DNA from 2 places in the Pseudoalteromonas porphyrae genome. Region 2 is predicted to be linked to the other one. Evidence: predicted binding sites of a transcription regulator. Region 2 holds the regulator's gene; the other holds the start of a gene.
What was found. Region 2 encodes sigma-54, which starts transcription at its own class of promoters, with help from an activator protein. Its sites were predicted from a motif close to GTTGGCACGNNNNTNGNNT; they were not measured.
Positions count from the first base shown of each region.

Region 1: the regulator sigma-54 is predicted to act here: its motif matches at 2,924-2,942, upstream of ADS77_RS21525 (DUF1328 domain-containing protein).

Region 1 covers NZ_LHPH01000004.1:100,541-105,850, reverse strand. The annotation lists gene ADS77_RS04845 (sodium ion-translocating decarboxylase subunit beta) at 1-408, opposite strand, end outside; gene oadA (sodium-extruding oxaloacetate decarboxylase subunit alpha) at 421-2,196, opposite strand; gene ADS77_RS04835 (OadG family protein) at 2,207-2,452, opposite strand; gene ADS77_RS21525 (DUF1328 domain-containing protein) at 2,978-3,151, shown strand; gene ADS77_RS04830 (hypothetical protein) at 3,209-3,400, shown strand; gene pdxJ (pyridoxine 5'-phosphate synthase) at 3,463-4,194, opposite strand; gene recO (DNA repair protein RecO) at 4,232-4,924, opposite strand; gene era (GTPase Era) at 4,942-5,310, opposite strand, start outside.
Region 2 covers NZ_LHPH01000002.1:76,456-81,765, forward strand. The annotation lists gene lptC (LPS export ABC transporter periplasmic protein LptC) at 1-550, shown strand, start outside; gene lptA (lipopolysaccharide transport periplasmic protein LptA) at 540-1,073, shown strand; gene lptB (LPS export ABC transporter ATP-binding protein) at 1,070-1,795, shown strand; gene ADS77_RS02235 (RNA polymerase factor sigma-54) at 1,862-3,358, shown strand; gene hpf (ribosome hibernation promoting factor) at 3,388-3,675, shown strand; gene ADS77_RS02245 (PTS sugar transporter subunit IIA) at 3,680-4,132, shown strand; gene rapZ (RNase adapter RapZ) at 4,153-4,995, shown strand; gene ADS77_RS02255 (HPr family phosphocarrier protein) at 5,010-5,282, shown strand.

The sequences.
Region 1 (5,310 bases), on a different contig from region 2:
CTGCAAAGTAAATTCGAATCCTGGTACATAGTTTAATAAGATAGCACCGAATAATGTCGCGAAAATACCAAACTGAGCCGCCGCACCAAGCAATAACATACGTGGGTTAGCAATCAAGGCGCTAAAGTCCGTGAGCGCACCAACGCCCATGAATATTAATAACGGAAATACACCTGTATCAATACCAATGTGATAAACGTAATATAATAATCCGCCGGGGTCTGATAAACCCGCTAAAGGAATATTTGTTAATATTGCGCCAAAGCCAATAGGTAATAATAGTAATGGTTCAAAATTACGTGCAATTGCGAGATACAATAACAAGCACCCCACCGCAATCATAATCAATGCCGGAAATGTAAAGTTCGCAATACCTGTGGCATGCCAGAGATTCAATAATGCTTCCATCCTACTTTACTCCTAGGCTAATGAAATCATGGCATCACCCGTGACAACCGAGTCACCTTCAGAAACTAGGATCTGAGCAATTGTACCTGCATGTGTAGCGCGGATCTCTGTTTCCATTTTCATGGCTTCCATGATCATTACTACATCACCTTCGTTAACCGTTTGCCCTGCTTTAACTTTAATTTTAAAGATATTACCGGCAAGAGGTGCATTCAATGTCTCCCCTGATGCGACTGAGGCAGACTGGGGAATTAACTCACTGTCTTTTAAAGTAACTTCTTTTAGTTCACCGCCTTGAGCAACAACTACATCATAAACTTTACCATCAACTTTTACGCTGTACTGCTCAGCAGTGACTGTTTTATTATTCGTTTTAGTTGGTTTTTCTGATTGAGCCGTTGGGGCCGCAGGTATTGCTTCGAATGCATCAGGGTTGTTACGGTTTTTAATGAATTTCAAACCAATTTGTGGAAATAATGCATACGTTAGCACGTCGTCTATTTGCTCATCAGCAAGTATTAAACCTTGCTCTTGTGCTTCTTTTAATAACTCAGCTTGCAGCGTCTCAAGTTCTGGTTTTAATAAATCAGCAGGACGACAAGTAATAACGTCTGCACCATCAAGCACGCGCTCTTGCAGCTCTTTATTCATTGGTGCTGGTGTTGCTCCGTACTCACCTTTTAATACACCTGCCGTTTCTTTAGTGATTGTTTTATAACGCTCACCTGTCAGTACATTTAAAACAGCTTGTGTGCCTACAATTTGCGAGGTAGGTGTCACTAAAGGCAAGAAACCTAAATCTTCACGAACGCGTGGTATTTCAAGCAACACTTGATCAAGTTTATCTGCTGCGCCTTGTTCTTTAAGTTGATTTTCCATGTTAGTTAACATGCCGCCAGGCACTTGCGCTAATAATATACGACCATCAACACCTTTTAAACTGCCTTCAAATGCAGCATACTTTTTACGTACATCACGGAAGTAAGCGGCAATCTCTTCGAGCTGATTCAAATCAAGTTCAGTATCGCGCTCAGTTCCTTCAACTATAGAAACAATGGTCTCTGTTGCACTGTGTCCATAAGTCATACTCATTGAGGAAATAGCGGTATCAAGCATATCGATGCCAGCATCAATCGCTTTTTGATAGGTTGCTGTACTTAAACCTGTTGTTGCATGACATTGCATTGCAATTGGTATAGAAACCGTTTCTTTTAAACCTTTAATCAACTTTTCAGCATCATATGGTTTAAGTAAACCTGCCATATCTTTGATACAAATTGAATGACAACCAAGATCTTCAAGCTGTTTTGCAAGTGTTAGCCACATCTCCAGTGTATGGACTGGGCTTACTGTGTATGAAATTGTACCTTGTGCATGGGCACCAACTTTGATTGCGGCTTTGATTGCCGTTTCTAAATTACGCACGTCATTCATTGCATCAAAAATACGAAAGACATCTACACCATTTTTATGTGCACGCTCAACAAATTTTTCTACCACATCATCAGCATAATGACGGTAACCTAAAAGATTTTGACCACGTAACAGCATTTGTTGCTTTGTATTCGGCATTGCTTTTTTAAGGGCGCGAATACGCTCCCATGGATCTTCTCCTAAATAGCGAATACACGAATCAAATGTTGCACCGCCCCATGATTCGATCGACCAATAACCTGCATCATCAAGTTTTTCAGCAATAGGTAACATGTCATCTAAACGCATACGCGTTGCTAATAATGATTGATGAGCATCACGAAGTACCAGTTCTGTTAGTTTTAATTTAGCCATAAGTCACCCCTTATAATTTTTGTTTATTTTTGTACTGAGCGATGGCAGCACTAATTGCGGCAATGTGTGCATCTGGCACACCTTGCGCTTTGATTGATGGCGCACGAGCTGGTACATCTATAGGTTGCTCAAAACGACTCGCCACCTTAGACATTAATACAATTGCTGAAATCAACAATGAAAGAAAAACAAAAACGCCCACCATGCCTGTTGCCATCAAATTTGCTGCTGTCGCTAGTAACTCACCTATATTCATACTCTGCCCCTTTATATATTCAATACCTGATAGTTAACAAAGCAACAAAAGCAGGTAAAAAACCACTTTATATAAATAACTATGCAACAATCATATCAAAGTAATTAACCATTTCCAACACTTTGTAAATTGGTAAAACCAATTAATATAAAGCTAACATACCCACATTAAATTTAACACCCGACAAATCGCTATTATTTTTCAAGATATAGATGATAAAAATAGTGAATATAGCCAAAACTTATAAGCTATAGAATGCAAAGCTCCATCCCTATTTATGCAGTCTCTATATTTGATAATATTTCTTTTCTAAAAACCACTTAAATTAATTGGTCTTACCAATAGTGTGGTGATTTTACATTCCTTTTTTTACTTAAGAACAAGTTACACATAAAGCGTGTAAATATTTCTTATGAAACTGATCCCTATAACGAATGAAAAAGTAAGTGGCTGATTTTAAAGGACTTTAATATTGGCATGTAAATGGCATTATCTAATATGTACAAATTAACCAAGGAGAAAACAATGTTACGCTGGACAATTACATTTTTAGTTATTGCACTTATTGCTGCAGTGTTAGGTTTTGGTGGCATCGCAGGTGCCGCAGCAGGAATTGCTAAGATTATATTTTTTATCTTTTTAGTATTGTTAGTTATCTCTCTTGTATCAGGCGCACTACGTGGCAACGTGCCCAAGTAGCTGAGACAAAGTAACGCAACAGTATTACCACTATATTTATTTACAAGGAATTACATTATGAAATCTACAACAGTAAAAACAGCCGTTATCGCCCTTTTCGCTAGTTTTTTTATTATGGGATGTGAAGACAATCACGCAGAAGAAGCAGGTGAGCGCATAGATGAAGCTGTAACCGATGTACAAAACAAAGTCGAAGACGCCTGTGAAAAAGTAAAAGAAGGCGTAAATGCTGAAGAAACAAACTGCTAATAAAGTAAGTTTAAAAAAACGACTCTTTTGAGTCGTTTTTTTTATTAGACTGAATTCAAACTTTAAGCCCGTGCTTCAAGCATTAGTCGCTTCATGTCACGTACTGCTTTATCTAAACCATCAATGGCTGCACGCGCAACAATTGCGTGGCCAATATTTAACTCGTAAATCTCTTCCATCGCGGCAATCGGCTTCACGTTGTGATAATGAAGGCCATGCCCTGCATTGACGATTAGCCCTAAACCTGCCGCATATTTCACACCTTGTCGAATATGTTCAAGCTCTTTGCTCATCTCTGCGTCAGTTTGCGCATCTGCATAAGCGCCAGTATGTATTTCAACGTAAGGAGCATTACATGCTTTAGCGGCATCTAATTGCGCTTTATCTGCGTCAATAAATAATGAAACTTTAATTCCTGCATCACTCAGCTTTGCAGTTGCGGCTTTAATTTTATCTAAGTTACCCACAACATCTAAGCCACCTTCGGTAGTTAACTCTTCCCGTTTTTCTGGTACTAAGCAAACGTAAGCCGGTTTTACATCCAACGCAATATCAATCATTTCATCAGTAACAGCTATTTCAAGGTTCATACGCGTTTGAATTGTTTTAGCCATCACATATACGTCACGATCTTGAATATGACGGCGATCTTCACGCAAATGAATGGTGATCCCATCAGCACCAGCATGCTCCGCAACACTTGCCGCATGAGCTGGATCCGGGTAACTAGTACCGCGGGCTTGGCGTAAAGTAGCAATATGATCAACGTTTATACCCAAAAGAATATCTTTCATTTTTTTACCTGTAAAAATAACGGTTAAAAATACCGTACTAAGATTGCGGTTTAAAAAGCTCTCTACTTTTTAATGGTTTTTTACCCAGTAAGGGTTTCATTAAATGACGACTTAATTGTTTTGCCATATATAACACATCCGGCGCACTAAAGTCATGAGCAGCAATCGCATTTAATTGCGCCCCTAAAAAGCCACTACCATGATTTTCCTGTGCAACAAAGCCATATTCAGCAAAATAACTATACGTTTGTTTTGAGGTGATTGGATCGCCTGCGGCATCAAAACTAAAATCAACGCCATAACCCAAAAGCTCTAGTAACTGAAATTCATAAGAGCGTAATACGGCTTGCAAATTAGGGTGCTTATTTAGCTGCTGTAAGTGAGTTCGATAAAGCTCATAGGCATGATCAATGGGTTCATTGATTGGCACAATCCGATTTGTTAACTCATTTAAGTAGAAGCCGCAGTAAAGCTGATCGCCTACTAAAGGGGATTGCGTACCATGCAATTCGAAACGTTGAATGTATTTAAGATCATTTTTACCCGTATAGTTTACGAGTAATGCTTGGAAAGGTTGCAGCTGCGCTTTATGTTTGGTTGACTGGCGACCACTTATGCGAGCAAGCATTCGTAGTTGTCCAACGCCTTCTACCAGCATATCAAGCATTACTTGCGAGTCACTAAAAGGACGCCGATGTAATAAATATGCTGTGTAGAAGTCGCTATCCATAACGGTAACTTAAGTGATTAATCTTCACCGTAACCTAAGCTGCGAAGTGCACGCTCATCGTCAGCCCAACCTGATTTAACTTTAACCCAAAGCTCTAAAAATACTTTGTTATCGAGCATTTCTTCAAGATCTTTACGTGCTTCACGGCCAATAACTTTCAGCTTTTCGCCTTTGTTACCAATTACCATGCGTTTTTGAGTTTCACGCTCAACCAAGATTAAGCCATTGATATGCCAAATGCCGTTTTCTTGCCATTTAAACTGCTCAATTTCGACAGTTACTGAATAAGGTAATTCCTCACCCATAAAACGCATTAACTTTTCACGGATCACTTCAGCCGCCATAAAGCGCATTGAGCGATCGGTTACATAATCTTCAGGAAAGTA
Region 2 (5,310 bases):
TAGTGCGCGTTTAATATTAAGCGTATTATTTATAGGTTTTATGGCGTGGTTGTGGCTCCCGTACTTTAGCCAAACAACGACCACGGTAAAAAATCAAGAAGATGTGATAGCAAAACCTGATTATACCGCGGTCGAATTAAAGCAAACCGCATTTGATGAGCAAGGTAAAATTAGCCACAAAGTAACCGCAGCAAAAATGGAACTTTATCAGCAGTTAGGATTTACTTACTTTGAAAAGCCTATTTTTACTTTATATAATCAACAGCAAACGTGGCAAATCAATGCGCAAGAAGCCACATTATATGAAAATAACCAGTTGATTTTAGAAGGCAATGTTGTTGCTAAAAATCTCACAAACAACGCAATGATTAAGCATATTAATGCCGATAATATCTTGGTTGATATTGAACAACAAACCATGAGTTCAGAACAGCCTGTTGAATTAATCGGACCAAATTTAAAGACCACCGGACGCGGCCTTAGAGCCGACTTAAAAGCCGAAGTGGTAGAACTTATTAACCATACGCGAACCATATATTATGACCAATAAATTTGCTCACTTACTTGTAATACCTAGCTTGTTCATTGCCCTTTCAAGCTTTGCTGAAGGTACTCTTCCACTTGCAGACCAAGTATCGATAAGCGCTGATAAACAGCTTGCACAGCTGAAAAAAAATGTCGGTATTTTTGAAAAAAACGTAGAGATAATCCATGGTAATCGTCGTATCACAGCTGATCACCTAGAAGTGCACAAACGTGAAGATTTAGGTGATAATAAGCAGCTGCTTGTTGCCACTGGAAGCCCTGCATACTTTGAAGAAAAACAAACAGATGGCACAATTATGAGCGCCAGCGCCAATGAGGTTCGTTACGATGTTGATAAACGCTATTTAACTTTAATCGGTAACGCCCAAGTCACTCAAGCAGGTCAAAAGATTAATGCCAAAAGTATTACATACGACATGGACCAACAATTAATTAGCGCTGAAAAAGATGAAAATTCAGACGAACGAGTGCATACAATATTAGTCCCAGTAAACACTAAAAAAGATAACGAAAAAGGTCAGCCATGAGCACATTAAAAGCTGAGTTTTTAGCAAAAAGTTATAAAGGCCGCCAAGTCGTAAAAAATGTAGGCTTAGAAGTCAGCGCTGGTAGCATTGTTGGCTTACTTGGCCCTAATGGCGCAGGCAAAACCACCACTTTTTACATGATTGTAGGATTAGTGCCAAGCGACAAAGGTAAAATAAGCATAGATGATAACGACATCACCTTATTGCCAATGCACAGCCGTGCACGTTTAGGGATTGGCTATTTACCGCAAGAATCTTCGATATTTCGCAAACTGACCGTTTACCAAAACCTGATGGCGATACTCGAAACCCGTAAAGAGCTAAATAAACAAGCTCGTGAAGAAGCGCTTGATGGCTTACTTGATGAATTTAGCATTCAGCACATCCGCGATAGTCAAGGTATGGCATTATCTGGTGGTGAACGCCGTCGCGTTGAAATTGCTCGCGCTTTAGCCGCAAACCCTAAATTTATTCTGTTAGATGAGCCTTTTGCTGGCGTTGATCCTATTTCGGTGTTAGATATAAAGAAGATTATTGAACATCTTAAAAACCGTGGGATAGGCGTACTTATTACCGACCACAATGTACGAGAAACCCTTGATGTTTGTGAAAAAGCCTACATAGTTTCTCATGGGGAGTTAATTGCATCAGGCACTCCTGAGCATGTACTTGCCGACCAAACAGTCCGCGACGTTTATTTGGGTGAGCAATTTAGGCTATAAAGCCACGCCCGGCTAAGGTTCTGCTAGACTTAATTATGACAACAATAAAAGGATTGTTAGAGATACATGAGGCAATCACTCCAGCTGCGCATGGGCCAGCAACTTACAATGACACCACAGCTACAACAAGCTATTCGTTTGTTACAGTTGAGCACATTAGATCTTCAACAAGAGATCCAAGAAGCACTAGATAGCAATCCATTACTTGAGGTCGATGAAAATGACTTTGGTGATGAATCAGGTGGTAAGAACGAACAAAAACAAGATACTGATGATCAAACTGTCAGTGCCTCAGCTGATGACACGCCAAGTGAATACGAACAAGAAAGCAGTGAAGCGCTAGCAAAAGATACCGTAAGCGACGAAATGGCGATGGATGTTACATGGGATGAATACATGAGCGCCGCACCAAGCTCTTCATCAGGGCCAATGCCTGAAGATGAATCTATTTATCAAGGCGCTTCATCTGAAACCCTCCACGATCACCTTATGTGGCAACTACAGCTGACTCATTTTAGTCCGACTGACGAAGCTATCGCGATAGCCATTGTCGAAGCGGTTGATGACTCAGGTATTCTTACACTAAGCTGTGAAGACATTGCTGAAAGCCTAAACAAAGGTAATAACGAAGAAGAAATTGAACTTGATGAAGTTCAAGCGGTATTAAAGCGTATTCAGTTATTTGATCCGGTCGGTATTGCTGCACGCAGCCTACCTGAATGTTTATGTATTCAGCTAAATCAATTTGATCCTGCAACGCCTTGGATTGCCGAAACAAAAATGATTTTAACTGATCATATCGATTTATTAGCTAGTCGCGACTATCGTACTTTGATGAAAAAGACTAAGCTAAAGGAAGATGAACTAAAAGAAGTAATGACACTCATCCACAGCCTTAATCCAAAGCCTGCGGATACCATAGTTCGAGAAGAGTCAGAGTACGTTATTCCCGACGTGTCAGTGAAAAAAATTAAAGGCCGCTGGGTGGTAGAGCTCAACCCAGATAGCATGCCAAAAATTAGAGTTAACAGCCAATATGCGGCGATGTCGCGCTCAGTAAAATCGAGCACTGACAGCCAATTTATTCGCTCTCATTTACAAGAAGCTAAATGGTTTATAAAAAGCCTAGAAAGTCGTAATGACACATTACTCAAAGTAACTAACTGCATTGTTAAACAGCAGCAAGGTTTTTTTGAGCATGGCCCCGAGGCTATGCGACCTATGGTATTAAACGATGTTGCTGAAATGGTTGAAATGCATGAATCAACAATCTCCCGGGTAACAACCCAGAAGTACATGCATACACCACGTGGTATTTTTGAGTTAAAGTATTTTTTCTCAAGCCATGTCAGTACCGAAAATGGCGGAGAATGCTCATCGACAGCAATTCGTGCACTCATAAAAAAATTGATTGCAGCAGAAAACTCAGCTAAACCATTGAGTGATAGTAAAATTGCAGATATATTGGCAGAGCAAGGTATCAAAGTAGCTAGACGAACAATAGCAAAGTACCGTGAATCGCTAGCTATTCCACCGTCAAATCAACGTAAAAGCTTGATTTAAGGCGTAAAACCACAAGAAGGAAAATGCTTATGCAACTAAATTTAACTGGTCGTCACGTAGAAATTACTGATTCATTAAGAGACTATGTAAACAATAAGTTTGCGAAGCTTGAGAGGCATTTTGATCACATCAACAATGTCCATGTTATTCTTGACGTAGAAAAGCTCAACCAAAAAGCAGAAGCAACATTACATGTCAGTGGCGCAGAGCTATTTGCCTCAACGCAGCACCAGGACATGTATGCCGCGATTGACGGGCTCATCGATAAACTCGACCGTCAAGTTATCAAACACAAAGAGAAGCACGCTCGACACTAACACTATGAAACTAAGTTCACTTACTTGTCAGGACTGCAGTAAAGCTGCGGTCCTTTTTAATAGCAAAAAACGTATCCTCGAATTTATCAGCCAATTGGCTCATGAACGGCTTCCTCACTTATCACAACAAGACATATTGAGTGCTCTATTAAATAGAGAAAAATTAGGTAGTACAGGTATTGGCCGTGGTATCGCGATCCCGCATGGTCGCATGAGTGGCGCACAAGAACCACTCGCTTTAATTTTAGTAAGCGAACAACCAATCAATTTTGATGCCATTGATAATCGCCCCGTCGATATTTTTGTTGCACTCATCGTACCTGACGGTGACAGTGAACTTCATTTAAAGACGTTGGCTACAATTGCTGATAAACTCAACGACAAAGAGTTTTGTAAACAAATACGTAGCGCAAAAACAGACCAAGATCTATATCAAGTAATTGTTGAACAGTCGTAGTTAAAAGAAGGAGAGTTTACATGGAATTAATTATCATCAGTGGGCGCTCAGGGTCAGGTAAATCTGTCGCTTTGCGTGTATTAGAAGACCTTGGCTATTATTGTGTTGATAATATCCCTGTAAACTTATTACCGTCGTTAGTGCGTAGTGTATCTGATAACTACGATAAGATTGCCGTCAGTATTGATGTGCGTAACTTACCCAAAGAACAGCAAGAGTTTAATGATATCCTTGAGTATCTTCCGGGGTTTGCAAACCCAACTCTATTTTATCTAGACAGTGACGACCAAACGCTCATTAAGCGCTTTTCTGAAACACGCCGTTTACACCCACTTTCTTTAGATTCATTGCCACTTGATTTAGCCATTAAACAAGAAAAAGTGCTATTAGATGTACTCATTACCCGCGCCGACTTTATTCTTGATACAACCGATTTAAGTGTCCACCAGCTGGCTGAATCAATTCGCGAAAAAATCTTAGGAAAAAAAGATAAAAAACTGATCATTACATTTGAGTCATTTGGTTTTAAGCATGGCATTCCTAAGGGAGCTGATTATGTATTTGATGCGCGCTTTTTACCAAACCCACACTGGGAACCTGAATTAAAGCCACTAACAGGGCTTGATCAACCGGTAAAAGATTATTTAGCGAGTCACAGCATAGTGCAAAAATTCACATGGCAAATTCAAACTTTTATGCAAACATGGTTACCACACCTTGAACGCAATAATCGTAGCTACTTAACAATTGCAATCGGCTGTACCGGTGGACAACATCGTTCAGTGTATTTAGCACAAACCATTGGCGAAAGCTTTGCAATGAGCCATAGTAATGTGAAGATTCGCCATCGCGAACAAGAATAAACAAAGAGAAACCAATGCGTTTAGAAGATACATTTTTAATAGAAAATAAGCTTGGTTTACACGCCCGTGCAGCCAGTGTATTAGCGCAACTAGCCGTGCAGTTCGATGCCAGTATTACGCTTCATCAAGATAACAAAGAAGCCGCTGGAGATAGCGTATTAGGCTTAATGTTACTTGAAAGTAGCCAAGGAAAAGAAGTAAAAGTAGTGTGCGAAGGCCCCGATGCAGAACCCGCACTAGCGGCAATAGGACAACTTATTGCACAGAAATTTAACGAGCAAGAATAGCTCGTAGTATCGCTTTACAAATTGCGAT